4 regions of the Candidatus Paralachnospira sp. LCP21S3_A2 genome follow, and region 3 is predicted to be linked to each of the others. Evidence: riboswitches for the same ligand, from Rfam matches in the RefSeq annotation. Region 3 holds a riboswitch; each other region holds the start of a gene.
What was found. A riboswitch is a leader RNA that binds a small molecule or an ion and turns the genes downstream of it on or off. The one in region 3 is predicted to bind cobalamin.
Positions count from the first base shown of each region.

Region 1 (7,821 bases), on a different contig from region 3:
CCTGCCACATGACTGATAGTCGCATAAACGCCGCTTTCCGGCTTTCGCTTCTTTAAGATCACACTCTGATTGGCGGTAGGCATTCCCACAGTACGCCCCAGAGCCTTCCCGTGGACTACCTCGCCCATGATAAGATACGGATGGCCGCAAAGCTGTCTGTACTTTTCGAACTCGGCATTTTTAAATGCCTGAAGGAGGCGTTTCGTAGTGATCGTGCCTTTTTCATCTTCTACGGTCTTCACAAGCTCCACCCGGATTCCAGACTCCTCTGCCGCCCGGCAGATTTCCTCCCGATGTTCATGCTCTTCGCCGATGACCAGAATCTCTGCTCCCAGCTTTTCTGACACAACCTCTTTTACAAAAGTCCCCGCCGGACAATCCGGCTCCGGCACCGAGATCATCTGATCAATCCCTTCCTGTGCGAAGAAATATGCTTTTTCCTCTTCTGTGGTCAATACCTTGTTCTCTGTCTCAAAGCTCACCGCCACAGAACAGCCGCCCAGAGCCTTCAGGCGGCGAAGCACCGCCTGATGACCGCGATGAACACCATCAAACCGCCCGAATGCCACACAGGCTCGCTCTATTTTCTCATATCGGTCCGTATGTTTCAATATCTAATCCTCTTTCTGTCTGATTCGAAGCCGACATAAGCGGATCTCCTGTCATTCTTCCGCTTTTTTGCCACTGATCCTACGCTGCTTCTGTATCCATCCTCCGAAGTGTCATTGCCCGGAACAGCCACAGGAGATAATCCCCGATCCCGGCCGCCTCGACAGATTCCGCCGCCTGGATCTCCACACTGCCGATGACGGTTTCTCCCATCCGGTATTCCAGTATTCCGACGGGATCTCCTTCCTTCACCGGTGCTTCAACCTGCTCCGGAAGCGTCAATACCTTTTCGATGTCTCCCGGCTGTTCTCCATTCATGCAAAGATAAGAAAACGGGGCTCCGTAACGGATATCCGCCTTCTGCTTTGTTCCGCCGCTCACCGGGATCCCGGACAGCACTTCCCGGATCTCATCCCGGTCCTGATACAGACTGCACGACGCAAATCCGTAATTCAAAAGCGCCGCTGCCTCCCGAAACCGTACCTTATAATCCGGTGCCGCCATGATCACTGCGATCAGCTCCATGCCATCCTGTCTGGCTGTCCCGGAAAAACAGTATTTCGCCAGGCTGGTGCTGCCGGTCTTCAGTCCGGTCACCGTAAAGGAATTTCCCATTTTCAGCAGCTTATTGGTATTGGACAGGCAGAATTCCTTTCTTCCCTGCTTCGTGTTATGAGTGATATTTTCCATCCAGATGGTACTGTATTTTTCAATCTGCGGATAGCGGACGATCAGTTCCCGGCTCATGAGCGCTACATCCCTTGCGCTGGTCAGATGGGACGCCGAATCCGTCAGCCCGCAGCAGTCCTCAAAGACGGTTTCTGTCATGCCAAGTGCCTTTGCCCGCATATTCATCTGCGTCACAAAGGCCTCCTCACTTCCGGCAATATGCTCTGCCATGGCGACCGCCGCATCGTTTCCGGAGGCGATCACAATGCACTTGATCAGCGTTTCCACCGTCTGAACCTCTCCCTCCTCCAGAAACACCTGGGAGCCGCCCATGGACTTTGCATGGGCACTGGTGGTCACTGGCTCCTCCAGGGTGATCGCTCCCGACTCCAGTGCGTCAAAGATCAGAATCAGCGTCATGATCTTCGTAATGCTGGCCGGCCGAAGGGCTTCTTCTGCATTTTTCTCATACAGGATCGTCCCGGTGGATGCCTCCATCAGAACCGCGGACTGCGCCGTGATCTCCGGTGCTCCCGCTGGACGGGTTCCATTCGATGGCTGTGCTGTTTCTGTCTGTTCCGGATCTGTCTGTTCTGAATCTGTCTGTTCCGGATCCGTCTCTCCAGACATCTGCTCTGCTTCACTTCCTGCCGCATGATTCCATTCTGCATATCGGCTTTGTGCCTTTCCCGGAACCACAGCCGTCATCAGCATGGAAAGAGACAGCAGGATTCCTGCTGTCTTCTTTATCAATCGTTTCATCCTACCAGTCCCCCGGAGGTTCTTGTTCCTATCCTATGCCTCCGGCCCCGGTTCTATCCCTGATAACCGTTTGGATTCTGCTTCTGCCACCGATACGTGTCGCGGCACATATCCTCCAGGCTCTTTTCTGCTTTCCATCCCAGGATCTTTTCTGCCTTGGAGGCATCTGCATAGCACTCTGCGATATCGCCGGCCCGGCGCTCCGTGATCTCATAAGGGATTTCAATCTGATTTACCCGTTCAAAGGTTTTCACAATATCTAACACGCTGTATCCGATTCCGGTCCCCAGATTGAACACCTCAACCCCCTTGTTTTTTCCGGCATAGGAAAGCGCTGACACATGTCCTTTCGCCAGATCGACCACATGGATATAATCGCGGACTCCGGTTCCGTCCGGTGTCGGATAATCATTTCCGAATACCCGAAGCTTTTTCAGCCGTCCCACGGCCACCTGGGAGATATAAGGCATTAAATTGTTGGGGATTCCGTTGGGATTTTCCCCGATTTTTCCGCTTTCATGAGCACCGATGGGATTGAAATACCGAAGAAGAACCACCGAAAGCTCCGGATCGGCATGAGCCGCATCCTTTAAGATCTGTTCAATAAACACCTTTGTCCAGCCATAAGGATTCGTACAGCTTCTTCCTGTGGGCATGTCCTCCGTCAGCGGAACCTGCTCCGGCGTACCATAAACCGTCGCCGAAGAACTGAATACAAACTGATGACAGCCATACTTCTTCATGACCTCCAGAAGCGTCAGGGTACTGTCCAGATTATTCCGATAGTATTCCAGCGGCTTCTCCACCGATTCTCCCACCGCCTTCAGTCCAGCAAAGTGGATCACTGCTTCAATGGAATGCTCCGAAAAAATCTTCTCCAGTGCTTCCCGGTCTGCCACATCCGCCTGATAAAACGACAGCCTCTTTCCGCAGATCTCTTCTGCCCGCTTCACAGCCTCTTTACAGCTGTTTGCCAGGTTATCTGCGATCACCACCTCATATCCGCTGTCTGCCACTTCAATGGCTGTATGCGTGCCGATATAACCGGCACCTCCTGTCAGTAATACTGCCATAGCCTTCCTCCTTATGAAATCCTGATAAAATTTAAATAGGGCGCACCATTGTGGTGCGCCCCAGTCCGTTCTTTGAATGTGCACACAGCCCGGAAGCACAGCGCACAGGCAGTCAGCCCGGCGAGTAGGAACGCTCTGCGCCCGAACTCATTCTCGGTAACGAAGTTGTGCATTCATTTGCATTGAGATCAAAACACATGTCTGCTTAACCCATAAGCTGACACCGAAAGGAAAATTTTTTCCCTGTTGGATGTGATGCTTTACACGGAAGCCCATCTCACGTATCAAGCAGGTTTCCTGACTTACAGTTCTCTGCGGCGCTTCTCCTTCTCGCATGATAGGGTTTGCAATGGAATATGAAGCACGCTCGCTGCTTACAGTGACCGGATCGCTCAGGACTTACACCTGATTCCCTTTTCCCCGCCTGTGCGGGCACTTGACACGGCAATTCGTTTTGCACAAAACAAGTATACCACAGCAGATCGTGATATGCAACACCAAAACGTTTTTTAACCGCTAAAGTTGCTGTCAAGCAAACGTTGGTATGTTCCTGTAAACAAAAAACCAGTAAATACAAGATTTACTGGTTTTCGTAGCCTGTAGGGGAATCGAACCCCTGTTTCCGCCGTGAGAGGGCGGCGTCTTAACCGCTTGACCAACAGGCCATATTCAATTAAACTGATAAAATGTAGTAGAGTCGAGGCGACAAGATTCGAACTTGCGGCCTCCGCGTCCCGAACACGGCGCTCTACCAAACTGAGCCACGCCTCGCTACGTCCATTATAATACCTCAAATTATTTCAATTGTCAATATTTTTTTTGCAATTTATTCAATTTTTTTGAGACGCTTTTTCAGGTAGGTTCGGGCGGCGGTTTTGCCGCCCGCTCAACGCCTGTTTTATTTCATCAGTTTCTGGATCGTGCGGCACAGCTCGTCCACGGACTCTTCCTTTCCGTCCCGGATATCCTCCACCACGCAGGTCTTGATATGACTGGAGAGAAGGGTCTTGCTGAACGCATTCAACGCGGAACTCACTGCCTGAACCTGAGTCAGGATATCCACGCAGTAGCGATCCTCCTCCACCATGGAGCGGATCCCGCGGATCTGCCCCTCCATCCGGTTCAGACGATGGATCAGATCCTTATATTCCTTTTCATCCCGATGCTTCATCTTGCCGCAGCTGCAGCAGTCTTTTTTGCATTCCATAGTGATTCTCCCTTTCTCTATCCGGTAAACTCCAGATCAAACAGCGACAGCTGATTGCTTCTGGGCAGATCCCCGAAGATTCCAAGCTCTGCCATGAGATCGATGGTTGTTTTCGGCACCTTCGTTTTCTGCCAGAAATCCTCCAGTGATAAAAACCGTTCGCCACGCTTCACCGCCTCCACCACGGCCTCCGCCGCTTTTCCGCCCAGTCCGTCAATGGAGCTTAAGGACGGCATGAGCTTTCCGTCAATGATCTGGAAACGGTCTGCCTTTGCCCGATAAATATCAAGGGGAAGAAACTCAAAGCCTCTGGCATACATTTCCTGAACAATCCGCATATCCCGAAGCGTTCCCTGCTCCTTCTGGGACAGGCTGTCTGACCTGTTTTTATAATCCTGAAGATGATACTCCAGCCGCTCTCTCCCCTGGCACATCAGCTCATAGGAAAAGCCGGACGCACGGATACTGAAAAATGCCGCATAATAGGCCAGCGGATAAAATACCTTACAGTAGGCGATCCGCCATGCCATCATCACATAAGCCGCCGCATGGGCCTTGGGGAACATGTACTTGATCTTTTTACAGGATTCAATATACCACTCCGGCACATTGGCCTCCCGCATGGCCTTTTCCCAGTCCGGCTTCAGGCCCTTGCCTTTCCGGACACCCTCCATGATCGTAAAGGAAAGACTCTTGTCCATGCCCATGCCGATGAGGTAGATCATAATGTCGTCTCGGGTACAGATGGCCGTCTGAATGGTCGCCTGCCCGCTTAAGATCAGATCCTGGGCGTTGCCCAGCCACACATCGGTGCCGTGAGCCAGTCCTGCGATCCGGACAAGATCGGAAAAGCAGGTAGGCTTGGCATCCAGAAGCATCTGCATGGCAAAATCTGTTCCAAACTCCGGGATCCCCAATGCTCCCAGCTTGCAGCCTCCGATATCCTCCGGCTCAATCTTCAGCGCCGACGTATTCTGGAACAGGCTCATAACCTCCTTGGAGTCCAGCGGAAACTCTCTTGCATTTAAACCGGTCAGATCCTCCAGCATACGGATCATGGTGGGATCATCGTGTCCGAGAATATCCAGCTTCAGGAGGTTATGGTCGATGGAATGATAATCAAAATGTGTCGTAATGATATCGGAGGTCATGTCGTTGGCCGGATGCTGCACCGGAGTAAAGGAATTGATCTCCTCTCCGTGAGGCATAACAACGATGCCGCCTGGGTGCTGGCCGGTTGTCCTTCGGACACCGACACAGCCCTGAACGATCCGGTTGATCTCCGCATTCCGCTTCCTCTGGCCGCGCTCTTCAAAATAATTCTTCACATAGCCGAACGCCGTCTTATCCGCCAGCGTACCGATGGTACCCGCCTTAAAGGTATGTCCCTTTCCGAAGATGACCTCCGTGTAGGCATGGGCCTTACTCTGATACTCACCGGAGAAATTCAGGTCAATATCGGGCTCCTTGTCACCCTTGAAGCCCAGGAAGGTCTCAAAGGGGATGTCAAAGCCATCCTTCTTTAATTTTTCCCCGCAGACCGGACAGATCTTGTCGGGCATATCACAGCCGGCTCCGCCGGCGAACTTTTTTACATCCTCCGAATCAAAATCGGAATAATGGCATTTTGTGCAGTAATAATGAGGCGGCAGTGGATTTACCTCTGTGATTCCCGACATGGTTGCCACAAAGGAGGATCCAACTGAGCCTCTGGAGCCCACCAGATAGCCATCCTCGTTGGACTTATGCACCAGCTTCTGGGCAATGATATACATTACGGCGAATCCGTTGGTGATGATGGAATGAAGCTCCTTTTCCAGCCGCTCCTCTACCACCCTGGGGATCGGCTCCCCGTAAATCGATTTTGCCCTGTCATAGCACATGGTACGAAGCTCCACATCAGAATTTTCAATAACCGGCGGACATTTGTCGGGCCGCACCGGTGCGATCCGTTCACACTGCTCCGCGATCATGTTGCTGTTGGTGACAACGATCTCATATGCCTTTTCCGGCGGCAGATAATCAAACTCTGCCAGCATCTCCTCCGTGGTCCGCAGATACAGCGGCGGCTGGAAATCGCAGTCGGAAAAGCCCTGGCCTGCCATAATGATCCGACGGTAGATCTCATCCTCCGGATTGAGAAAATGGACATCACAGGTAGCAACCACCGGCTTTCCCCACTGATCACCCAACGCAATAATCTTCCGGTTCAGATTCCGGAGATCCTCTTGATCCTTGATTCCGTGCTTGCCCTCCCGCAGCATGAACTCATTGTTGCCGATGGGCTGCACCTCCAGATAATCATAAAATTTTACCAGTCGCTCCAGCTCCTCATCGGGGGCGCCCTCCAGAACAGCCTGGAATAACTCTCCTGCCTCACAGGCCGAGCCGATGATCAGCCCCTCCCGATGCTTCATAAGCTCACTCTTGGGGATTCTCGGCCGTCTGGAAAAATACGTCAGATGGGACATGGAAATCAGCCGGTACAGATTGATCCGTCCCACCTCACTTTTCGCCAGAATGATCACATGATAGGTTGGCATTTTCCTTACCATATCCACCGACATGGCACCCAGCGCATTGACCTGTCCCAGCGTCATGACCTCCCGCTTTTCCAGCCGTTCGATAAAGGCCGTGAAAATATGAGCCGTTGCCTCCGCATCGTCCACCGCCCGGTGATGATTCTCCAGAGAAACATTCAGTGCCTTCGCCACGGTATCTAACTTAAACCGCTTTAACTCCGGCAGCAGGATTCTGGCCAGTGCCACCGTATCCACAATGGTGGGCTTAAAATCGATCCCAATCTGCTCGGCGTTGTACTCGATAAAGCTCATATCAAAGGACGCATTGTGGGCCACCATGACTGCAGCACCGCAAAAGTCCAGAAACCGGGGAAGCACCTCCTCCACCGGCGGCTCGTCCATGACCATGCCATCATTGATGCCGGTCAGTCTCTCGATCTCAAAGGGGATCGGTTCCCTGGGATTTACAAAGGCAGAAAACCGGTCAATGATCTCTCCGTTTTCCACCTTCACCGCACCGATCTCGATGATCTTGTTTTTCTTGGCGGAAAGGCCGGTGGTTTCGATATCAAACACCACATAGGTATCCCGCAGAGACTGATCCCCGGAACGGACAACGACCTCCTTTAAGTCATCCACCAGATAACCCTCCACACCGTAAATAACCTTAAAGGGATCGGTCTTGATGGTCTCAAAGGCATTTCCGGAAAAGGTATGGAACGCGTCCGGAAACGCCTGTACGCAGCCGTGATCGGTGATGGCAAGGGCCGGCATGCCCCATTCCTTTGCCCTCTTGATGATATCCTTCACATCAGAAACGCCGTCCATGTCGCTCATCTTCGTATGGCAGTGGAGCTCTACACGCTTCACCTCGCTGCTGTCCTGGCGGCGGGAGGTAAAATCCGCAGCCCTCCGGATTCCGTTTACGGAACCGATACTCAGTTCTCCGTCAAATTTATCAATGTTGGTAATCCCCTTG
Region 1 is NZ_JBQKGG010000004.1:204,224-212,044, reverse strand. Features, by position in the region: gene ACTQ3K_RS05650 (riboflavin kinase) at 1-611, opposite strand, end outside; gene ACTQ3K_RS05645 (D-alanyl-D-alanine carboxypeptidase family protein) at 691-2,040, opposite strand; gene galE (UDP-glucose 4-epimerase GalE) at 2,094-3,113, opposite strand; cobalamin riboswitch at 3,384-3,568, opposite strand; tRNA gene ACTQ3K_RS05635 (tRNA-Glu) at 3,707-3,778, opposite strand; tRNA gene ACTQ3K_RS05630 (tRNA-Pro) at 3,811-3,884, opposite strand; gene ACTQ3K_RS05625 (metal-sensing transcriptional repressor) at 4,012-4,320, opposite strand; gene ACTQ3K_RS05620 (PolC-type DNA polymerase III) at 4,338-7,821, opposite strand, start outside.
Region 1: another riboswitch for cobalamin. It lies ahead of galE (UDP-glucose 4-epimerase GalE); the one in region 3 lies ahead of ACTQ3K_RS04290 (sirohydrochlorin cobaltochelatase).

Region 2 (7,821 bases), on a different contig from region 3:
TTGAGGCGAAGGAGCTGCGGGATGGCGGAACACGGTTCGGAGGGCTTGGCGTCCGCCAGGCCGTAACCCATGTCAATACGGTGCTGGCTCATGCCGTTTTAGGGAAGAATGCAGCCAACCAGACGGAGATCGACCGCTGCCTGATCGAAGCTGACGGGACAGAGAATAAAAGCCGCCTGGGGGCCAATGCCATTCTCGGAGTCTCCATGGCAGCGGCCAGGGCAGCCGCTCAGGCGCTGGGGCTTCCGTTGTATGCGTATCTTGGCGGAATCCACGGAGAGCGGCTGCCGGTGCCCATGATGAATGTTTTAAACGGCGGGCGTCATGCCGACAACACCATCGATTTCCAGGAATTTATGATCATGCCGGTGGGAGCAGAATCCTTTTCCGAGGCGCTGGAGGCCTGTGCGCGGGTTTATCATAGCTTAAAGAAGCTTTTGAAGGAGCGGGGGCTGTCCACTGCTGTCGGTGACGAGGGCGGCTTTGCGCCGGATCTGCCGGATACAGAGGCAGTGCTGGGGCTTCTTTTAGAGGCCATGGAAGCATGCGGCCAGCGTCCCGGTATCGACATGTCCATCGCCATGGATGCGGCGGCCAGTGAGCTTTATGATGAGGAGCGGGATGCTTATTATTTCCCCGGAGAAAGTCGGATGCGGGGCCATGAGGTATGGCGGGTGAGGGACGAGATGATCGCGTATTATGAGGAGCTGACAGCACGGTTTCCCATTGTATCGCTGGAGGACGGTCTCACGGAGGAGGACTGGTGCGGCTGGAAGCTTCTCACAAAATATCTGGGAAACCGGATCCAGCTGGTGGGTGACGATCTGTTTGTCACCAATACGGAGCGGCTCCGCCGCGGGATCGATCAGCGGATTGCCAATGCAATCCTGATCAAGGTCAATCAGATCGGGACGCTGAGCGAGGCCTTTGCGGCGATCCAGATGGCTCAGAATGCCGGCTACCGGGCGGTGATCTCTCATCGGTCCGGAGAGACCGAGGATACCATGATTGCTGATCTGGCAGCTGCCTCCGGCGCCGGTCAGATCAAGACCGGAGCTCCCTGCCGAACCGACCGCACTGCCAAATACAACCAGCTTTTGCGGATCGAAGAGCAGCTGGGAGGAAGGGGAAGATTTGAAAATCCTTTTTCCGGGTATTGAGCTGCTGGCAAAGAAAAAAGCACTAAAATCAGTGCGAACTGCGATAAAAAGCACCGAAATTAGTGTTGAACTGCGATAAAAAGCACCGAAATCCGTGCGAACTGCTTGCCAAGAAAAGTCTTTTATGGTAAGATAATTGTGTTTGTACTGTAGGAGGTGTGGAAATGACAGTTCTTAAAGTGATTTTAACGGTAATCTTCCTGATTATATGTGTGGCTATGGTTGTGATCGTGCTGATGCAGGAGGGCGATCAGTCTGGCCTTACCGGTTCCATCAGCGGTGGTTCCGGAACATTCTGGGAGAAAAACAAGGGACGTTCGGCAGAGGGAAAGCTGGAAAAGCTCACCAAGTATGCGGCGGTTCTTTTCTTTGTACTTGCCCTTGTTCTGAATATTCTCTAATCAGAAATTGTGAACAGAAAAAACAGGACCCGATTACCGGCCAAGGCACAGATGATAACCTGGCGGTGAACGGGTCCTATTTTATGGAGAAATATGGAAGAAAAAAAAGTTTTGGAAGAACAGAAGAAACGGCTTCTGGAGCTGTTTCATCATAAAGATTATGTGCCCATGAAGGTGAAGGAACTGGCGATCCTTCTGGGGGTGCCGAGAGAGGAGCGCCCGGCGCTCCAGGCAGTGCTGGATGCACTGCTGTCCGAGGGAAAGATCGGAATATCCAAGAGGGGAAAGTATGCACTGGCGGAAAACTTTCTGATCACGGGAACCTTTCTTGGAAATAAAAAGGGCTTTGGATTTGTGACAAGAGAAACGGAGCCGGGAAAAGAAAAGCAGCAGGATTTATTTATTCCGGAGACCGAAACGGGAACCGCCATGGACGGCGATACCGTCCAGGCAGCGCTGCTTTACGGACATTCCTATGGGCGCCGGAAAAATCCCGAGGGCCGTGTGGTTCGGGTACTGGAACGTGCCCATAAACAGATCGTTGCTACCTATGAAAAATGTAAGAATTTCGGCTTTGCTGTGCCGGTAAATCTGAAGCTGGGGAACGATGTGTTTATCCCGGAGGAGGCTTCCATGGAAGCGGACAACGGGGAACGGGTTCTGGTAGAAATCCTGGATTATGGAAATGCCAGAAAGAATCCCGAGGGCCGCGTGGTGGAGATCCTGGGACCGGCGAATGCCCCGGGCGTGGATATTTTATCAGTGGCAAAGGCTTACGGCTTTGAAAGTGAGTTTCCGGCGCAGGTCATGGAGGAGGTAAGAAAAATCCCCACGGAGGTGCTTCCGGAGGAGCGGGAGGGCCGCATGGATTTTCGGGATCTCCAGACGGTAACCATAGACGGAGAGGATGCGAAGGATCTGGATGATGCCATTACCCTTTCGGAAAAGAACGGTGTGTACCGCCTCGGCGTACATATCGCGGATGTGTCCCATTATGTGAAGGAGGGAACGGCGCTGGATAAGGAGGCATTGAGCCGCGGAACCAGCGTGTATCTGGTGGATCGGGTGATCCCCATGCTGCCGAAGGAGCTGTCCAACGGGATCTGTTCGTTGAATGCCGGTGCAGACAGGCTGGCCTTCAGCTGTATCATGGAAATTGATCAGAAGGGGCGTGTTCTGGGCCATGAAATCGGAAAGTCTGTGATCCGGGTGGATCGGCGCATGACCTATACGGCAGTTAATGCGGTGATTTCCGGTGATGAAACGGCAGAGAAAGAGCATGAGGAGTTTGTGCCGCTGTTTCTTCGGATGAAGAAATTGTCGGATATTCTGCGGGAAAAGCGCCGGAAGCGCGGCTCCATCGATTTTGATTTTCCGGAGAGCAGGATCCTTCTGGATGAGAAAGGACGGCCGGTGGAGATCAAGGCTTATGAGCGCAATGCGGCAACCATGCTTATCGAGGATTTCATGCTGCTGGCCAATGAAACGGTGGCGGAGGATTATTACTGGCAGGGACAGCCCTTTGTCTATCGGACCCATGAAAATCCCGATCCCGATAAGATTCGGGAGCTGGGGCTTTTGATCAGCAATTTCGGGTATCATCTCCGGACAAATCAGGAAGAAATCCATCCGGGAGAGCTTCAGAAGCTGCTGGCAAAGATCCAGGATGCACCGGAGGAGGATCTCATCAGCCGTTTGACGCTGCGCTCCATGAAACGTGCCCGATATCAGACAGACTGTATCGGACATTTCGGGCTGGCAGCCAAGTATTACTGCCATTTCACCTCGCCCATCCGCCGTTATCCGGATCTGCAGATCCACCGGATCATGAGCGATGCCCTGAGCGGCCATATGGATCAGAGGCGGCAGGAGCATTATGAAGACTGCCTTCCGGCTGTCTGTGTCCAGTGCTCCAACAAGGAACGGCAGGCAGACGATGCCGAGCGGGAAGTGGAGAAGATGAAAAAATGCCAGTACATGGCTCATCGGATCGGTGAGGTTTATGACGGCGTGATCTCCGGCGTGACCGGCTGGGGAATGTATGTAGAGCTTCCAAATACAGTGGAGGGAATGATCGCTCTGGCAGCCATGGACAGCGATTACTATGAGTTTGATGAAAAACAGTACCGCCTTGTGGGCGTCGGAACGGGAAAGATTTATAAGCTGGGCCAGAAGATCCGTGTCCGCGTCATGGCAGTTGACCGGGTGGGCAGTACCATTGATTTTATGCCGGAGGAGGATTCGTAATGGCAAAAGAAAGTTATAAGCTGGTGGCTAATAATAAGAAGGCATACCATGATTACTTCATTGACGACACCTATGAGACCGGGATCGCCCTGGCAGGAACAGAGGTGAAATCAATCCGCATGGGGAAATGCAGTATCAAAGAGTCCTTTGTGAAGATCGAAAAGGGAGAGGTTTACATCTACGGTATGCACATCAGTCCTTATGAAAAAGGAAACATCTTCAACAAGGATCCCCTCCGGGTTCGGAAGCTTCTGCTCCATGGATATGAGATCAATAAGCTCATCGGAAAGATCCAGCAAAAGGGCTGCACACTTGTACCGTTAAAGGTCTATTTTAAAGGAAGCCTTGTAAAAGTCGAAATCGGTCTGGCACGCGGAAAAAAACTTTATGACAAACGCGCCGACATCGCCAAAAAAGATCAGAAACGCGAAGCCGAAAAAGAATTTAAAATCAGAAACTTGGGATAAGCACTGAGCCGTGCAAAAAGATCGGTCAATGCCGAAGAAAGCTTGCTTTCGAAAGGCAGATGACCGATCTTTTTATAGGGCGAACGCCCGCATCCAGAAAAAACAAAGTTTTTTCTGGATGGGAACGGCGAAGGATGTACCGTCGAGCAGAGCCGTGGAGGGCGAACGCCGGAAGCAACGGCGAAGAAAGCAGAGCCGTGCAGGCGAAGGCTTACACCACACACACAATTTCCATGAGGTGCTGTGACAGGATTTTATTTCCGATATTCCGAAGCAGCTTTTTCTGCCACATGGAGGCGATGAAGGTCTACATCAGTGGGCAGAGTGCAGTCGGCACCGAGGATCCAGCGTTTATCGCCGAAGGTATCCATGATCTCATGAACGGCGGCGATGATTTCCTCATCGGTTCCGTCCACCAGCACACCGTCACGGTCATCGAGACCGCCTAAGTATACCTTGTCTTCACCAAAGATCTTCCGGCCTTCGATCAGGCTGGGATTGTCGGAGAATACGCCCCAGTTGTAAACCGGAACATCGTATGCCTTGTAGCGGTTCAGGTTCAGATGATCCTTGCACATATGGAGCACGTTGCAGGGCGCATCCTTGGCGGCCTCCAGAATCTGAAGCTCGTAAGGCTTTACAAAGGTCTCGAATTCCTCATCGGTGAGCAGGAAATCTTCTCCTCCGAGAGCAGCATAGTAAACGCCGTCACAGCCGGCAGCCAGACATTCCTTGGAAAGGGTTGTCAGATAGTCAGCCAGAATGCCGAATACATGCTTCATGCCTTCCGGATTTTCACGGAGATATTCCACCAGGATCGCACGGTTTTCTTCAAAATTCTTTTCCACACCTACCAGTGCATGGAATGCGGAAGCGATGATCCCGTGAACGGTGATCAGCATAACAGCTTCTCCGTTCATTTTGCTGCAGATGTTCTTTACAAGCTCCACTTCACGGGTGATGATCGGATCATCATGGGAGATGGGCTTCATCTTATTGAGATCAGCGGCACAGTTGATCTCGGTCTGTCTCGGAACCGTATTTTCATTCATGATCTTGCACAGAGAGGTTCCGCTTTCCCGGAAAAATTTCAGGTGGGTATCAACGGCAGCCTGGCCATATTCATTTCCGGCAGGAAAGTGAAGCCAGAAGCCGCAGGGCATTTCATCGGGGCGCTCGCCGTTCAGAACCGCAAGTACCTGTTCTTTCTTTGTCATAGTGAGACTCCTTTCATCGGTCAGCAGGATTTGAAGAGATCCCGCCACTAATATGATTAGTTATAGTTTGATTATATACAGAAGCACCGGGAAAATCAACCAGATTTTATAAGGCAGCGGCCGGTAAAATTTATCTTGCCCGTTGCCAAAACAGGAGCAATTTGTTATAATACCCGGAAGAACACAGGATTTTCAGTGCCGTATGGCGGGAGACATACGGGTAAAAGGGAACCGGGTGGGAAGCCCGGACGGTCCGGCCACTGTAATCAGGGAGTGAACCTGCAGGATGTCATTGTATGGAGGAAAGTCCATATGAGAAGGCGCGGGGAAACGAAGATCTGTAAGTCAGGAAACCTGCTGAAAAGGTTGGTGAATTGCTTCCGAAGAAAGCACAGGGTTCATCGAATAAAGCTGCGAATTTTATTCAGATTCACCGACGGGTACACGGCCGCTTCCTGGGGCCGATATTTTTGTGCAATGACACAGACAGGAGGAATTATGAAACGTAGAGGCATGAGTATTCTGGCTCTGCTGCTGTCCTGCTCTATGGCGCTTTCTCCGGTTTCCTATGTAAGGGCATCGTCATCGTCGGTTTTGGAAGAATCTGAAACGGCAGCCGAGGAAGAGACAATACCGGAGGAAACAAAAGCACCGGAGCAGAAACCGGAGGAAGAAACCGGGACAGAACCGGAAACGAAAGAATCTGAGACTGTGGAAACGGTTCCGGAAACAGAGTCTTCCGTGGAGACAGAAGCCGGAGAAACAGACCCAGAAGAAACCAAAACGGAAACAGATGCAGAGACGGAGACCGCAGAAGAACCGACGGAGGCAGAAGCGGAAACGGTGCAGCCGACAGCATCTGTACGAAAAGAAGAAGTAAAGAAGATACAGAAAACTGCAGCTGATGCAGCGGAGACCATTGAGGAGATCGCACTTTTCGCAGCAAGGGAGACAGGACTTGCAGTGGCACCGACTATGGCGATTACCGGTGTTAATGTGCTGAAAAGTAATCCTGAGTCCGAGGACGGATACAGCGAATACGGGATGTTTCCGATCACAGATGCGGTCTGCACGGTAAAAGGAGATCAGATTGAGATCACCTTTCATACAGGCAGAAAAAAAGTTTTCGATGGAATCTATCTTGGTTTAAAGAGTGATGAAGGGAAGACCGTACAGTACAGCGGAAGCGGAAGTCCCGTGACGTTTACAATCCAGGTACCGTTATCAAAGAAAAATACCTGGATTCCCGTTACCCTGTATCGTTCAGATAAGGGAACCTGGAATGATAATGAGCTCTGGCTCAGCATTCCGGATGTAACAACTTTGACAAAGCAGCCGGAGGCAGCATCGAAGAAGAGCGGAGAAACAGTTTCGCTTTCCGTGGCAGCTGCCGGAACGGCCTCTTACCAGTGGCAGAAGAGCAGCGACAACGGTGCGACCTGGACAGACTGTCAGGGAGCCAATGTGGCAGTTTATGAATTTACCATGAGTGCTGAGACGGCCGGTCTGTACCGCTGCAAGGTAACAGCTGAGGGAAAGATCGGAACCGTTTCCGAGAACGTACAGGTAAGCGTGGCAAGCGAACAGGAGGGATATGTTTCCGATGATGGAGTATCCGCTGTTTATGCGAGTGATGATACCAAGAAGCCCGGACAGGTCTATTCGATGTTTAAAATCGGTGCATCAAGGGTTACGGTAAAGGGAGACCGTCTGGAGGTAAGTATTTGGGTGAAGCCTGCCAGCAGTGGAAAATTCTCCTATGATGCAATTTATATCGGAGACCGGAATGATGAAACGAAGGAGCCGGTCGTTCTTGGGGCAGAGGATCCGACTATGAGCGACAAGCTTCAGAAGTTTACCTTTACGGTACCTGTTTCCATGGCAGGAGGAGAAGTCCACTTTGTCCCGAGAAGTGCTTCCAAGGGAACCTGGAGTGTTACAAGTTCGCTGGCGTTTAAGCTTCCGAAGCTTTCCGATTTCAAGAAGCCTTCGGTGATCAATATTACGACTCAGCCCAAGGATGTAACCGTTAAGGCAGGAAAGCCTGTAACACTTTCGGTTGAGGCAGCAGGAGAAGCGGGCGTGACCCTGTCCTATCAGTGGCAGAAGAACAATGGAACCGAATGGGTAAACTGTGACGGAGACGGTGCACAGACCGCTTCTTATGGATTTACTATGAGCGAGGCGATGGCAGGAAGCTATCGCTGCCGGATCACAGACAGCACCGGAACAACGGTGACTACCAATTCTGTCAGTGCGGTGATCGCGACGGCACCGGCCGTGACCGGAACAGCTGTCTGCGTAGTAAAGAACAGCGGCGCGGTGTTCA
Region 2 is NZ_JBQKGG010000008.1:48,689-56,509, reverse strand. Features, by position in the region: gene eno (phosphopyruvate hydratase) at 1-1,160, shown strand, start outside; gene secG (preprotein translocase subunit SecG) at 1,325-1,561, shown strand; gene rnr (ribonuclease R) at 1,655-3,808, shown strand; gene smpB (SsrA-binding protein SmpB) at 3,808-4,275, shown strand; gene ACTQ3K_RS07635 (uroporphyrinogen decarboxylase family protein) at 4,530-5,492, opposite strand; cobalamin riboswitch at 5,669-5,868, shown strand; gene ACTQ3K_RS07630 (immunoglobulin domain-containing protein) at 5,991-7,821, shown strand, end outside.
Region 2: another riboswitch for cobalamin. It lies ahead of ACTQ3K_RS07630 (immunoglobulin domain-containing protein); the one in region 3 lies ahead of ACTQ3K_RS04290 (sirohydrochlorin cobaltochelatase).

Region 3 (7,821 bases):
CGCTTCCGGAGACGGCGGTTCTTTACCAGGAGGAATATGACCGGTTTGAAGAACTGGCGAAGGAGATGGAGCAGCAGACGAAGGACTATGCGGCGGGAAAGCTTTCCTATATGGATTATCAGGACGCGGCAGCCCTTTATCAGGCAAAGACCAGAGGACAGATCGGCTTTGAGCGGGCGGCAGGCCAGTATGAATATGTGCTTTCTATGACCCGTGAGGGTGATCGGGCAGAGCTGTTTTATGACAGTGGCTGGGATGCGCTTTTTAACCAGATGGGACGGCGGGAGGATGTCATGAACGCCGGAAAGCTTTGCTTTTTCCTGGTGCTTGGGCTGGCGGCCGTTTTTTCTGTAGAGAAAAGCTCCGGAATGATCCAGCTCCAGCATGCGTATCTTCGCGGGCGGAGCGGTGTCTGCGCCGGGAAATTCTTATCCGGTGCCATTTACGGGACGGCGGCTTATGTGATCGCTTATCTGCCCCGGTATCTGACGGTGTTCCATGCCTATGGGAGATCCGGGCTTACGGCACCGCTTCGGAGCCTTTCGGAGCTGTCGGCAGTTCCGTTCAATGTACCGCTCTGGGCCTATCTGGCTCTGGTGGGGCTTTCCAGATATCTCGGTATGCTGGCGGCTGCAGGACTGATCCTCTGGCTGTCGGCGAGGACGGGGAACATGATCCATACGATCCTGATTTCTCTGCTGATCCTTCTGCTCCCGGTATTTCTGTATCTGATGGGGCTCATGGGAGAGCCGGCGTTTTCCTTTCTTCCCATGATGACCGGGGCGGATATGTATCGGATCACGGCAGGACGGCTTCTTTACTGGGGCGCGGCGCTGGGAATTGGGCTGTGGTTCTATTTTCAGACCTATGAGGAGGGGAGTGTATCATGAAGATCAAAAAGAAATGGCTGGTGTTCGGGCTGATCCTGCTGTTCCTTCTGGGAGCCGGGATCGGGATTCTTCTGAAAAATCCGGCAGCGCAGCAGACCGCGGAGAGTGCGGCTGTTCCGGTGCAGTCAGTGGCGGCGGTTACGGGCTGTCTGGATAAGCTGGATGTGCGGAACCGGTTTTTAGGCATGGTGCTCCCTATGGAAACGGTAGAGATCCGGCTGGATGAGGGACGGGAGACCGGAGGACTCCTTGTGGAGCCGGGTTCTCGTGTGGAAGCCGGGGCGGTACTGGCGATTTACGATAATACAAATCTGTCTCTGGAACGGGAGGAGCTGATCCTTTCGAAGGAGCAGGCAGAGCTGAATGCCTCCTCTCTGGAAACGCAGCGGAGGTCTCTGGAAAAGAGTCGGAGAGAGGCTCAGACGAAGGAGGAACGGGAGAGTCTGGAGCTTCAGCTCCTGGAGCTGAAAGCCCAGTCGGAGCAGGCGTCCTTTGAGATTCGCAGTAAGGAGCGGGAGATTGCAGTCCTGGAGCAGAAGCTTTCTCAGACCCAGGTGACGGCCCCCTGTGCCGGGATCATTACGGCGGTGGGGGAGGACGGAAAGAGCCTGACGCTTGTTTCGGAGGGTACCTATGAGCTGACGTTTTCGGTCAGTGAGGAGGAAGTGAAGTCCTTTTCCGGCGGCGCGGCAGTCACAGTCACAGACCGGAAGGGGGAAAGCGGCTGCGAGGGAATTGTCAGCAGGGTGGAGACAGGAAATCCTCAGGAAAACGGCGGTTTATCCGAGTATCAGGTTCATGCGGTTCTGGAGGGGGCGGAGCAGTTTTTCCCGGGACAGCATGTTTATGCAGAGCTAAAAAACGAAGCAGGCTCTGTTTTAGACAGTCAAAACAGTTCTGCGGAGAAGCCCTCTGAGCCCTTGTCTGTCACAGAAATCATTCTTCTTCCGGAGGGCTACATTTCTGATCTGGACGGATCCCCCTGGGTCTGGGCAGCAGGCCGGGACGGGCGGCTGGAAAAGCGTACAGTGACCCTTGGTGCATATAATGACCGGCACAGTGCCTGTGAGATCACCGGCGGCCTTTCCATAACGGATTATGTGGCATGGCCGGGCGCAAATCTCCGGGAGGGACAGCAGGCGGATTTCGGAGAGGAGGGCTGAGCATGAACGTCATGAAAGCATGGAAGCGGAGGATCCTTTTTGGCCTCCTGTTTTTCGCAGTCCTGCTCCTTGGAATCATAAGCGGTCTTCTGTTTTTTCGGAAAATCCCCAAGGAGACGGCAGTGCCTGTCTGCTCGGTGGAAGCGCTTCGGGACAGACAGTGGTCATCGGCAAAGACCGTGGAGGCGAAGGCAGTTTCTGGGATGGTAAAGTCCTATTATGAGACGCAGGAGCGTCCGGTGGCAGAGGTGTATGTATGCGCCGGACAGTCGGTGGCAGCCGGGGAGGCACTTCTTCGCTATGACAGTTCAGGGCTTCAGGAGGAATGGAACCGGACGGAGCTCACCCGGAAAAACGAGGAGATCTATCTGGGGCGGCTGGCGGCCTATATTCTGACCCTGAAGCAGACGAGGCCGGTCATGGACGGGCTTGGTCGTGGGATGGATTCCAACCTGTTTACCGTAAGCTATGAGACGGAAACAAATCGTGAAGCCGGTCCTGAAACCGATCTGAAAATCAATCAGGAAGAGAATCAGAAAACCGATCCTGAAACGATTCGGGGCCGGGAGGAAGTACCTGTGGTTTATGAGCGGATCACGGCGGAGAGCATTCCCTTTCAGGGAAGGGGAACGGCGGAGGATCCCTGTTCCTATTATCTGAAACGTGGAGGCGAGGTGGAGGCGGCAGTCCTGGTGTCTCTTATGAGGCTGGAAAAATGCGGGCAGTTTGTGATCGTGGAAAATGAGGAGACGCTGGATGCACCGTTACTTATCTGGAAGTTTGACGGGAAAGCATATGAAGAAGCCGTAAAGGGAGAGACCGATCCCTCTCAGCCGGAGGAGGAGAAGGAGACGACGAAGCCGGAAGAGGAGAAGGAGCCGATGAAGCCGGAGGAAAGTAATCCCTCTCAGCCGGGAGAAGAGAAGGAGCCGACGAAGCCGGAGGAAAGTGATCCGTCTCAATCGGGAGAAGAGACAGGGCCGGCAAAATCGGAGGAGACCGAACCCGCCCAGTCCGGCAGGGAAACACTGCCTCAGCCGGAGGAACCGGAAATCCCGGATTTTGACGGAGTGTTTGATGACGGACAGCTTGAGGAGGCTTTAGGCGGTCTGGAGGAACCGAAGGGTTATACAAAGGAAGAGCTGGCAAAGCTGTTAAGCGACCGGCTTCTGGAATATGAAAAGCTGGAGCTGGCAATTCGGAAAAAAGAGGCGGCCTTAAAGGCACTGGAAAAGGAAATCGCGGCGTGTACGGTGACTGCTTCACAGGCAGGAACGGCATCGGAGGTCCGGACACCGGAGGAGGCCGCTCATTTCGGACAGCCGGTGCTGACCTTTCAGGGAGCAGAGGGTGTCCATATCGAGGGACTTCTCGGAGAAGCGCTGTTTGAGAACGTTTTCGGAGGAGAAGCGGTGACGGTCCTTCTGGAGCGGGACGGAAAGCTGGTTTCTCTGGAGGCGGAGCTTTCTTCCGTTTCGAGAGAGCCGGAGGAGACGGAAAGCAGCAGCGGAAATCCGGCTATGAGCTGCTACCGTTTCCGGGCATCGGCAGCAAAACAGGTTCTCCGCGCGGGCGAACCGGTCAGTGTTTTGTTTCCGTCCGGGGAAGAAAAATCGGGGACTCTGGTGATTCCCGCAGAAATGATCTTTTATGAGCATGGGCAGGCCTTTGCCTATGTTATGGGAGCAGATGAACGGCTGGAAAAACGGGCAGTGGAGACCGGAAGAACCATTCTCGGAACAAAGCTCGAGATCTGTTCCGGCCTGGCGGAAACCGATTATCTGGCAGAGCCGGGAGCGGATGGGGTAAAGACCGGGGCAAAGGCACGGATCGTTTACGGAACAGAGATGGAGATCGGGCCGGAGGAAACCACAGAGACGGCGGAGCCGCTGACAGAGGCCGTGCCGGAGACGACAGAATGAAAGCAGAGCATACCGGAGACGACAGAATGAAAGCAGAGTGTGCCGGAGCGTAGGATGACGGAGCATTTTTAAAAGGAGGAGTCATGAAGAACAAACGAATGATCGCAGGGCTTGGGCTCCTGATTTTTATCGCCGGAATCGGAGGTCTCTGTTTTTTCCTGGGACGACAGAGCGGGAAAAAGCAGACCGCCGATTCCGGCGGAAGGGTATCGGCGAGTAACGAAAATGGCCGTTCCGGAGAAAATAACCGGCCGGATGGAAACGGAGAGGAGAAAACAGCCGTTTCCTTCGGCGGTCTGTTCGGCTCGGATTCGGCGGCACTGGCCCTCTGTGAAAACGGAATCAGGTGCAGCGTTGCGGTATCCGAAACCGGCGGCTCCGGAAGCAGGCGCTTAAATGACCTGGCGGATCAGATGGAACCGATTCTTTCGGAGACAGACGGGATCGCGGAGGCGGAAGCCTTTTACTGGCGGGAGGCCGGAGATACGGTCTGGCGCAAAACGGCGGCTTTGGAGGGCGGAAGTGTCATCGGCGCCGGGAAAGATTTCTTTTCGGCTGCCGATCTCTATATTATCGAGGGGCGCGGCCTGACGGAAAAAGACCAGACAGACGGCGTGCGTGCGGCAGTGCTCAATGAGCGCGCCAGACAACAGCTTTTTGACGGGAAGGAAGCGCTGGGTGGAATGATCGAGGTAAACGGGATCCCTTATCAGGTCGTCGGAATTGCGGAAACGGGGGCAGAGAAGGCAGGAAGCGGTCTGGTTGTGATCCCGGAAAGCACCTGGGCACAGGTGTATGCTCTGGAGGAGCCGAAGGCAATGGCGATACGGCTGGATCGGGAAAACGCTGCAGAGGAAAGGAAGAAGGATTCCGGACAGATATGGGCGGAAGAGACAGCAGAGTATGCCTGCCGGATGATGAACAGCATGATCCCGGAGGGAGAACCGGGACAGTATGCGGTGCAGTGAAGAGACCGGGATGAATTCTGTTAAGAAGTTATCATTTTCGGTAAAACAAGGGTTGATTTTTTTAAGATGCGTGCTATAATACATCTGTCTGAAAACGGAATAAGGAAGCAGATGGTGCCGCAGCCATGCGGAGAATAGGGAAACAGGTGAAAGGCCTGTGCGATCTCGTCACTGTATACAGGAGGGTACTGCCAGTATGTCACTGAGTCATCGGGAAGACGGCGGTATGCGTTTGAACTGTAAGCCAGGAGACCTGCCATTCTGTGATACAGGAACAAGGTGTTCCGGGTCACGAGGATTTGATCCAGTATCGAATAAAACGATAACAAGGGGAATCCAGCGTGAAGTTTACGCTGGATTTTTATATTGAGATTTTTTTTCAGCATCACGGCCTGTATTCTGAAGGATCCGCTTTTCGGAAAACAAAAAAACAAAGATACGAGGAGAAAACGAAGATGAAAAGAAAACTCACAGCAGTTCTCTGCATTTCTGTTCTGACAGCATCTGTGCTGGCAGGCTGCGGAAAGAAGCAGAGCGAGACAACAGCAGCAGAAACCACAAAGGCTGCAGAGACGACAACTGAGGCACAGGAAACAGAGACAGAAGCAAAGGCAAACGATGATCAGGCAGCAGCCGATCATGTAGCTGAGCTGATCGATGCCATCTATGTGCAGACAAGAAACGACCAGACCGATGAGCAGTGCAAGGCAGCAAAGGAAGCATGGGATGCGTTAACGGATGCACAGAAGGAGCTGGTAGAGGGCGAGAACGCAGATCCTGATTATTTCGGAAGAGATACCGGCGATGCCTCCAAGGATGATCCCAGAAACCAGGACGAGATCGGTGAGAATGAGCTTCTGGTTGTAAGCTTCGGTACCTCCTTTAATGACAGCCGTGTAAAGGATATCAAGGGGATCGAGGATGCGCTTCAGGAAGCAAATCCTGACTGGTCCGTAAGAAGAGCATTTACTGCTCAGATCATCATCAACCATATCCAGGCCCGTGACGATGAGCACATCGACAACATGGAGCAGGCGCTGGAGCGTGCTGTAAACAACGGCGTAAAGAATCTGGTCGTTCAGCCGACGCACTTAATGCATGGCGCAGAGTATGACGAGCTGATGGAAACCGTTGAGGCATATAAGGATAAATTCGAGTCTGTAAAGGTCGCAGAGCCCCTGCTCGGCGAAGTGGGAGAGGATGAGACCGTTGTAAATGCAGACAAGAAGGCTGTTGCAGAAGCCGTTACCGCAGAAGCAGTAAAGACCGCAGGCTTTGATTCTCTGGATGCAGCAAAGGAGGACGGTGTGGCATTCGTATTCATGGGCCACGGAACCTCTCATAATGCAAAGGTTTCCTATACCCAGATGCAGACTCAGATGAAGGAGCTTGGCTATGAGAACGTCTTCATCGGAACCGTTGAGGGTGAGCCTGAGGAGACTGCATGCGAGGCAGTGATCGAGGCAGCTTCCGCTGCCGGCTACAAGAAGATCATTCTTCGTCCTCTGATGGTTGTAGCAGGCGATCATGCAAACAACGATATGGCTGGTGAGGATGACGATTCCTGGAAGAGCCAGTTTGAAGCATCCGGAAAGTTTGACAGCATTGACTGCCAGATCGCAGGCCTGGGCGAGATCGATGCTATCCAGGCGCTTTATGTTGCACATACTGCTGACGCGCTTGCAAAATAATTGAGACATCAGCAATAGGAGAATCAGATATGAAACGAAAACTCACAGTGATCCTGTGTGCTTCCGCCCTGACAGCGCTGCTGCTGTCAGGCTGCGGAACCAAGAAGAATGAAACAACTGCGGCAGCGGAAACAACCGTGGCAGCAGAAACAACAATCGAAGAGACAGAGACAGCGACCGAAGAGACTGCCACAGAGGCGGCAACGGAGGCATCGAAAACAGCAGCGCTGGAGGACGGAACCTACGAAGCGGAGTTCAATACTGACAGCAGTATGTTCCACGCGAATGAAGCATGCGACGGAAAAGGAACCCTGACCGTTGAAAACGGTGTTATGACGCTTCATGTATCGCTGGTTTCCAAGAGCATTGTCAATCTGTTCCCCGGAACGGCCGCAGATGCCCAGAAGGAGGGTGCAGAGCTGCTGCAGCCGACCACCGATACAGTAACCTACAAAGGTGGTTCGACCGAAGAGGTATACGGGTTTGATATTCCGGTTCCGGCTCTTGATGAAGAGTTTGATCTGGCCTTGATCGGGAAAAAAGGAAAGTGGTATGACCATAAGGTGAGCGTATCGAATCCGGTAAAGGCAGAGGAATAAACAGGATTGTCCCTGAATGACAGATAGTTCATAGAAAGTTCATGCCCCGGAAAGCGTTTCCGGGGCATAAAAAATCTCCTGTTTTGACGAGGAACAGGAGATTTTTTATATAATAGTAAAAAGGGAGGAGAGCTGATAACTCAGCTCGGTATGAAAAAAAGTTTTCGCAACAGCTAAATGCTTTGCTCAAATCTTTGTGAATGTCTTGTCTGTTTCTTATGGTTACAGTATAGGTGGGAAACGTGAAGAAATCGTGCCCAGACTGTAAAAAGATTTTGAATGATATTTGAACAAAATATGAACACGAAAGAGCAGGGATCTCGCTGGATGACGGGATTCTTTCTTGAATGGTTTTTTAGTCTGTGTTATGATGGAGGAGGCAAAGGGGGCAACTAAGCTATGGAGAAGAAAGGAGCCATTCATGGTAATCAATTATAAGTGTCCGTCCTGCGGCGCACCGATGCTGTTTAATCCGGAAACGCAGAAGCTTTCCTGCGATTACTGCGGAACGACGCTTTCCGTTGAAGAGTATAAGAAGCAGTTCGGAGATCCGGAGAAGCGGGAAGAAACGGCTGAGGAGAAAGCAGC
Region 3 is NZ_JBQKGG010000003.1:215,446-223,266, forward strand. Features, by position in the region: gene ACTQ3K_RS04270 (hypothetical protein) at 1-890, shown strand, start outside; gene ACTQ3K_RS04275 (efflux RND transporter periplasmic adaptor subunit) at 887-2,053, shown strand; gene ACTQ3K_RS04280 (efflux RND transporter periplasmic adaptor subunit) at 2,056-3,975, shown strand; gene ACTQ3K_RS04285 (ABC transporter permease) at 4,059-4,943, shown strand; cobalamin riboswitch at 5,042-5,218, shown strand; gene ACTQ3K_RS04290 (sirohydrochlorin cobaltochelatase) at 5,399-6,634, shown strand; gene ACTQ3K_RS04295 (hypothetical protein) at 6,664-7,233, shown strand; gene ACTQ3K_RS04300 (hypothetical protein) at 7,655-7,821, shown strand, end outside.

Region 4 (7,821 bases), on a different contig from region 3:
TGGATTATTTCTGCATGATCACCCACCTGGATCTTCTGCTGTTTCGGAATATGACGGAGCTTCTGGCCGATAAGGAGGAGGTACTGGAACGGCTTCTGGAGATCATGGGACAGCTGGAGCTTGGCCTGGTGATCGGTTCGTTCCGGGACTATCTGGGAACGTTCTGCGAACCGGAGTTTGCAGACGATATGGGATCGAGCATGGCGGTACTCGGAAAACGAAGAACGGGAAGGGGTGAGCTGTCATTTAAAGAGCTGTATCATCCGCTGATCGAACATGCGGTGGCGAATTCCATGACGGTAGAAAAGCCGGTGCTGGTGACCGGCTCCAATGCGTCCGGGAAATCCACATTTTTGAAGACGGTGGGTATTGCCGCAGTGCTGGCGCAGACCATTGACACGGTTCCGGCAAAGCAGTTTCGCAGCAGCTTTTTCCGGGTTTATTCTTCCATGGCCCTTTCGGATAACCTGGAGGGCGGGGAAAGCTATTACATGGTAGAGATCCGGTCGCTGAAGCGGATTCTGGATGCGGTGGAGGAGCCTGGGGTACCGGTGCTGTGCTTTATTGATGAGGTGCTCCGCGGAACCAATACGGTAGAACGGATTGCGGCTTCATCGAAAATCCTGGAGAGCATGGCGCAAAAACGGGTGCTGCCCTTTGCGGCAACCCATGACATTGAACTGACCAGGCTGTTGGACGGGCGCTATGCCAACTGGCATTTTGAAGAACAGATGGAGGAGAATGATATTTTCTTTTCTTATGAATTAAAGAAAGGTCCCGCCGGGACGAGAAATGCGATCCGGCTTCTGGGGATCATGGGCTACGACAGGGAGCTGATCCGCCAGGCATCACAGATGGCAGAACGGTTTGTGGAAACGGGAGAATGGAGGCTGGAATCATGATGGAGGTCACGCTGTATACCGATGGATCGGCCAGAGGAAACCCGGACGGACCGGGAGGCTACGGAGCCGTTCTCCATTACGTGGACGGAAGGGGAAAGCTTCATGTCAAGGAGCTGTCTGCCGGGTATCAGAAAACCACTAATAACCGCATGGAGCTGATGGGAGTCATTGCCGGGCTGGAGGCGCTGAACCGCCCCTGTCTGGTGACGGTGGTTTCCGATTCGGCCTATGTGGTGAAGGCATTTAATGAGCACTGGCTGGAGGGCTGGGTCAAAAAGGGCTGGAAGCGCGGAAAAAACGAGCCGGTGAAAAACCGGGATCTTTGGGAGCGGCTTTTAAAAGCCATGGAGCCCCATCAGGTGCATTACACCTGGGTGAAGGGTCACGCCGGACACCCGGAGAATGAGCGGTGCGATGAGCTGGCTACTTCGGCGGCGGACGGTGACGGGCTTCTGGTGGATCCCGGCGTATAAAAACAGATGAGAAACGGTAAAAGAAAGGAAGAGGCAGGGCGTTGTTGAGGAGCACGCCCTGTTTTTGTATAACAGGAAATTTTGAAGAATTCGTTATTAAACGGTATTCACATATTTACAACTTTGATACATTTCTGTGCTAGAATAAAACCAGAGAAAGATGATAAACCGGCGGACCATCGGTACCGGGATGCCGGTAATAAAATCAGAGGTTTAAAAAGCGGAAAAGGACAGGAAGCGCAGACATGAAGATGGGGGAGCGTATGCAGAAAATACTGATCGTGGAGGATGAGGAGGCCATCGGGATCCTCATGTGCCGGACCTTGCTGGGAGAGGGCTACGGCTGTGACTGGATCCGGGACGGAACGGAAGCGGCAAAGCGCCTGGAGCGGGCCAGCTATGCGCTGGTGCTTCTGGATATCATGCTGCCTGGTCTGGACGGCTATGAGCTTTTGGACTACATTCGTCCCATGGGGATTCCGGTGATCTTTGTGACGGCGAAGAGTCAGGTGAAGGATCGGGTTCAGGGGCTTAAGCTGGGGGCGGATGATTATATTACAAAGCCATTTCAGGTGAGTGAGCTGGCAGCGCGGGTGGAAGCAGTGCTCAGACGCAGCAGCAGGCGCATGGGAACGGTGCAGGTCGATGATGTGAGGATCGATCTGGATGCCAGGAGTGTGACAAAGGCCGGCGTTTCGGTGGAACTGACCGTCAAGGAGTATGAGATTCTGGCGGAGCTGGCGGCTCATAAAAACGTGGCGTTATCCAGAGCACAGCTTTACGAAGCCGTGTGGAATGAGCTTTATACGGGGGAGACAAGAACCCTGGACTGTCATATCCAGAAGCTGCGGAAAAAGCTGGGACTGGAGGAGCGGATCCGTACGGTGTTCCGCGTGGGCTATCGGCTGGAGGTATGAGATGAAGCTGTACGGGAAGATTTTTCTGTCGTCGATTACAGTCCTGATTCTGGCACTGTGCGGCGTAGAATATGTCATGGTATCCGGAAGCTTTAAGCGGGCCATGGAATCGGAGATCGACCATGAGACAGAGCAGTACCGGTTTATCCGCCTGGCCTTTTACCTGGGTGGAAAGGAGTCGGGCATGGAACAGCTGGGTGACCGGTACGGTGTACTGTATTCGGAAACCGGGGAGGTTCTGTTTTCCACCTTTCCGGAGGAACTTCGGCCGGAGTCCGGGGAGGCTGATCCGGAGGTTTTAACCTGCCGCGTGGTGACTGGTGGTGAAAAACGGATTTTGCTGGTTGGCGGTGCAGTTGTGCTGCATGGGACATCCTGCCGCCTGATCACCGGCAAGCAGGTGGATTTTTTGTATGAAGATAAAGCTCTGATGGAGCAGGAATACCGGCGGGCGATTTATCTGGCTGTGGCGGTCTGCGCCCTCGTTCAGGCGGTACTGGCCTATGTGATCGCAAAACCCATTCGCAGGCTCCAGGTACAGGCTGACCGGATCGCGGACGGTCATTACGGGGAACGGGTCCGGGCGCAGGGGCAGGATGAGATCGCGGAGCTGAGCCGCTCGTTTAATCAGATGGCAGAGGCAGTGGAGCAGAAGGTGGAGGAGCTTTCCCTGGAGGCGGAGCGTAAAGAACAGTTCATGGGAGATTTTTCCCATGAGATCAAAACGCCCATGACAGCCATCATCGGCTATGCCGACCGGCTGTACCAGAAGGAATGTTCCAGAGACGAGGTGCGGGAGGCGGCAGGCTATATTTTAAACGAAGGAATGCGGCTGGAGGCTCTGTCCGGAAAAATGCTCCGGTTTATTGCCCTGGGGCAGGAGGTGTTCTGCCGGGAGCAGATTCCGGCGGGAGAGTTTTTCGAGGATCTGAAGGAGACCACAGAGCCGCTGTTTGCGGGAAAGGCAGCGCTTACGGTATCATGGGAGGACGGGATCATGAACATGGAATGGGATCTCATGAAGACCCTGGTCATGAACCTGATGGACAATGCCGGAAAATCGGGGGCTACGCAGGTCGAGGTTCTTGGAATCATACGGGAGTGCGGCTATGAGATCGCAGTGCGGGACAACGGACGGGGAATCCCGGCGGAGAAGCTGCCTCATATCCAGGAAGCGTTTTACATGGTGGACAAGTCCAGAAGCCGGAAGCAGAACGGTGCGGGGCTGGGGCTGGCGCTGTGCCGGAAGATCGCGGCTCTTCATGATACCAGTCTGATGATCGTAAGCCGGGAGAACAGCGGAACCGAGGTTTCCCTGGTGCTCCCGGGAGCAGAAACCGGAACAGAAACAGAAAAAACAGGAACAGATACGGAAACCTGATGGAATCATAAAAAATCAAAGGCAGAAAGGAGGCGTTTGTATGAAAAAGAAAGTCAGGCAGGTCCTGGGCGGACTGGCGGTGTTTGGAATCCTGGTCTTATTGGGAGCGGCCGGCATGGGAATTGCCCATAAGGCACTGGAGCGGCAGACGGAAAGGCTGATGAGTACGACGGTGACGGTGGCAGATCCGTCGGGAAACAGGCTTTTGCAGACGGCAAAGAATCCGGGAGGAACCGATCCTGTTTCATCGGCAGATCCGGAGGCTGCGACAGACAGCGGAAAAACTGCAGGAGCCTCCGATTCGGAAGGCTGGGTGGTTTCGGAAAACGCAGGAGTCACAGCCATGGATGGAAATTCGGAAAACGGCATGGATCCGGGTGAAAGAGGCGATACGAAAACCGACCGGATTTCGGAAGCAGTCCCTGCGGACGGAGCAGACAGTACACAGGCGAGAATCCGTCTGGCAGAACGGTTTCCGGCAGTGACCGATCTTTCACTGGCCGGGCTTCGTCTACTGGGCGGCAGTGTCGAGACAAGGGAGCCGTCAAAGGAAGAACTGAGTGAGGAAGCGGCAGAGGATATCGCACGGATGATCTTCTGGCAGATGGGAAATCTGTGCAGAGAACAGATCGAAGAGAACGATGGGGCTGAGGCACTCCGGGATTCCGAGCTTCCCCTCACCATGTCCTTCCGGGCCAATGAAAGTGCGGCAGTCTGGACGGCTGATTATACCTGGAGCGGCGGATACATGAAGCTTTATCTGGACGCAGAAACCGGGCTTCCCGTCCGGATTTATGTAAACTGCGGGACACCGGGAAAGATGGAGGAGACAGGCGAAGCTATCTGTGCGCTGGCAAGGGAAAAAACAGCCGGCAGCCGGTATCCGTTGCTTGCTCAGGCATTAAATCCCCTATACGAAGCGCTTTTGGGGGAAACGCCGGGAGAAAAGCGGCTGGTCTATGCACCAAGCGAAGAGGACCGGGAGCGGGGCCGGACGGCGTATATCTGGAGCTTTCCAGGTGAGGATTACGCTGTGGTTTTGATCCAGGAATCAGAGAGCCTGATGTTCCAGGGAAATCCACGCCATCACATGGATCTGGTACTGGCAGACATGGCAGATGTAACCAGAATTGCCGACCGGATGATCAAGGCATACTGGACGGTGCAATAAAAAAGGGGGAGAAAAATTCTGGAAATTTCCGTTTGAAAGTTTCAGATTCCCGAAAATATCTGGAATGAATTGACAGGCTCGGAGGAACGTGTTAAACTATACACGAAAACTAGGCAATAGTTTTGCAGAAGTCAGAGTGCCGGAGACTCCTCTGAGCGGAGCGAAGGTTAAAAGGGAATCAGGTGAGAGTCCTGGACAATGCCGTTACTGTATGGGCGGAGTGATCCCCTGAAATGCCACTGGGAAACTGGGAAGGCGGGGAGAACGATGAAACCCGGAGTCAGAAAACCTGCTTTGACTGTATTTCAGTGCTGCGGGTCACGGCGAAAGAAATGTGCAGAAAAAAGAGCAATTCAGGAATTGAGAAATTTCTGTTAAAAGGACACTTTTTTTGGACAGATATTTGCCGCCTGTGGGCGGCTTTTTTATTTCACAGGAAAGTGCATCCTATGAAACAAAAAAAGCAGGAATGATTCCTGCTGAAAGAAAACCCGTATGAAGAAGTCCGGTGCAGGGCTTCCGGAAAAAATTATCCGATGCAGGATTGTTTTGAAACACTGTTCGATATATCAGAGAGAAGACAGTGTGGATAGAAAAAACAAGAAAGCGATGGGAGTGTACGGCATGACGGAGCAGGTTTTAGAGCGGAAGGAGGCACTTCGGCGGGCAGTGCCAGATCTGGAAATTGATGAAAACTACAGAATCGTCGGAAGAGAGGCTCTGAAAAACAATATCAAGGTGCGAACCGTGTTTTTGCCGCAGATAGTTGAGATCCGTGGACAGGCATTTTATAACTGCACAAACCTTAGAAAGGTAGGCGTTCCCAATCTCAGTACAATCCGAAAGGAAGCCTTTTTTGGCTGTTCCAATCTGCGGACTGTGAGTTTTCCGTCAGCGTTTTCGCAAATGGAGGATGCCGCGTTTTACGGCTGCAAGCGTCTTGGAAAAGTAGAATTTGAAAAGAATAATCAGGTGCAGCGGCTGCCGAATCGTGTATTTTCAGAATGTAAGGAATTATCGGCGCTTGTTATGCCGGACAGTTTGGAGGAGATCGGAAGGGAAGCATTTTATAAATGCGGAGAGCTGAAAACCCTGCATCTTCCGGAGCATCTAAAACGGATCGCCGCGAGAGCGTTTTATGCCAGCGGCCTTACGGAGCTGGAGCTTCCCGGAGAGCTTTCAGATATTGGTGAGGGAGCTTTTCTCAAATGCAAGGCGTTAGAATATGTTCGTGTGCCTGAGACCGTGAAAACCATCGGAAAATGGGCATTCCATGGATGTTCCAGACTGAAGGTTCTGGAGGTACCGGGAGATCCGGAAGTGATCGGAGAATGGATTACCAATAAAAACTGTGTGATCCGATGTCCGAAGGGAAGCCGGATGGAGGCTTACGCGAACGAATACGGTATGGAAATAGAATATTTGTAAAATTGAATAATAATACATCGATACAGTTTACGTTGGTAATTGATAGGTGATCCGGTTAGATCCCGGAGCCAGCCGGAAGGAATTTTATGTCCGGAAGTGCGGATAGCCCGTATGACCTGCTGTTTCAAAAAGATCCAGAGGAGCAGGGCGTATTGTATCATGGCGAAATATAAGAGCTTCTCTTCGGAGAAGCTCTTCTTTATTTTATAAAAAAGTGTATGGATCTTGAGTGAGGTCTTAAAGAACCGCTTATGAAGCGTGTTCTTTGACAGATAGAGAAGAAAGGAGAATGAAGTATGAGAAAAACCAAACGATGGCTTGCGTTTCTGTTAAGCCTCAGCATGGTGCTGAGTGTGGGAACAAGCCCGGTTCTGGCTGCCTCCGCGGATAATCCTGCACAGACTGCAGTGGAAGCTTCTGCACAGGCGGTCCAGGATGCAGAGACAGAAGAGCAGACAGAGGCTTCGAAGGAGGAGACCGGAGAAGAAGAAACCAAAGCAGAAGAAAACAAAGCAGCAGAGAGAAAGGCAGAAGAGGCAGCGGGCAAGGCTGCAGAGCCTGCAGCTGAAGCGGCGAAGGATAAGGGGACTGATGCTGATGTAGAGGCAGAACCTCAGGAACCGGAAAATAAGAGCGCGCTTTCTGCACAAGAGGAAACTCACAGCCTGTTACTTGGTCTCGAGACCAATGACAAGGTTGGTTTATCCCCGGATTTTGACGAGAACGGAGAGACGGTTGTTTACTGGGAGGCTTCCAGCACCTACTTCCGGACGAGAGCGAGAATCGCTGCTGCGGCAAGCGGCGTAACACTGACCTACACCTATACGGATATCGACGGTGCGGCAAAGACGGTGAAGGCTACCTCCACCGCCGCCCTTACCTCCCTTCCAAAACTGATCGCAAAGGGTGCAAAGGGAGCAGAAGTTACGTTGACAGCAGCCTCCGGATCTGTATCCGAGACCTATAAGATCCACGTTAAGAGAAAGGCTCTGCTTTCCGGTCTGACTTTGACGGATGCAAATGGGGCTGCGATTGCTTTTACACCTGGATTCAGCAAGCTGGTTACAGACTATTCCGTGAATGTGATCGATGATGTGACAAGCGTAAAGGTAAAGGCATCGGAGCTGGCGGGAGCAGACGGAACAGCCTTCCTGTTCAACGGAACGGAATCGGCGGACGGAACCTATGACTTTCCGATTCAGCCTGGTGAGAACAAGCTGACCGTCTCCGTAAAGAACGGTTCGGATGCTGCCCAGGAGTACACCGTTACTATTAATCAGGTGTCGGCGGTGACCCTGACCGTTGATCTGAAGACCGACGGCGCACTGTTCGCCCTGTACCGCGGTACAAAAGGAAAGACCCGTGTGATCCCGGAGGCAGACGGAACCTATAAGCTGTACCCCAAGGAGGATTACATCTACACCGTAACGGCCAGGGGATACCAGAGCTATAAGGCTCCGAAGAACGAGCAGGACGAAAACGGCAGAAATCTTCTGAATCTTTCCGAGGATACCATAAAGACCTTTACCCTGGAAAAAACTCCGGAATC
Region 4 is NZ_JBQKGG010000001.1:272,671-280,491, reverse strand. Features, by position in the region: gene ACTQ3K_RS01250 (MutS-related protein) at 1-902, shown strand, start outside; gene rnhA (ribonuclease HI) at 902-1,375, shown strand; gene ACTQ3K_RS01240 (response regulator transcription factor) at 1,639-2,292, shown strand; gene ACTQ3K_RS01235 (sensor histidine kinase) at 2,294-3,673, shown strand; gene ACTQ3K_RS01230 (hypothetical protein) at 3,714-4,844, shown strand; cobalamin riboswitch at 4,962-5,155, shown strand; gene ACTQ3K_RS01225 (leucine-rich repeat domain-containing protein) at 5,430-6,272, shown strand; gene ACTQ3K_RS01220 (cadherin-like beta sandwich domain-containing protein) at 6,569-7,821, shown strand, end outside.
Region 4: another riboswitch for cobalamin. It lies ahead of ACTQ3K_RS01225 (leucine-rich repeat domain-containing protein); the one in region 3 lies ahead of ACTQ3K_RS04290 (sirohydrochlorin cobaltochelatase).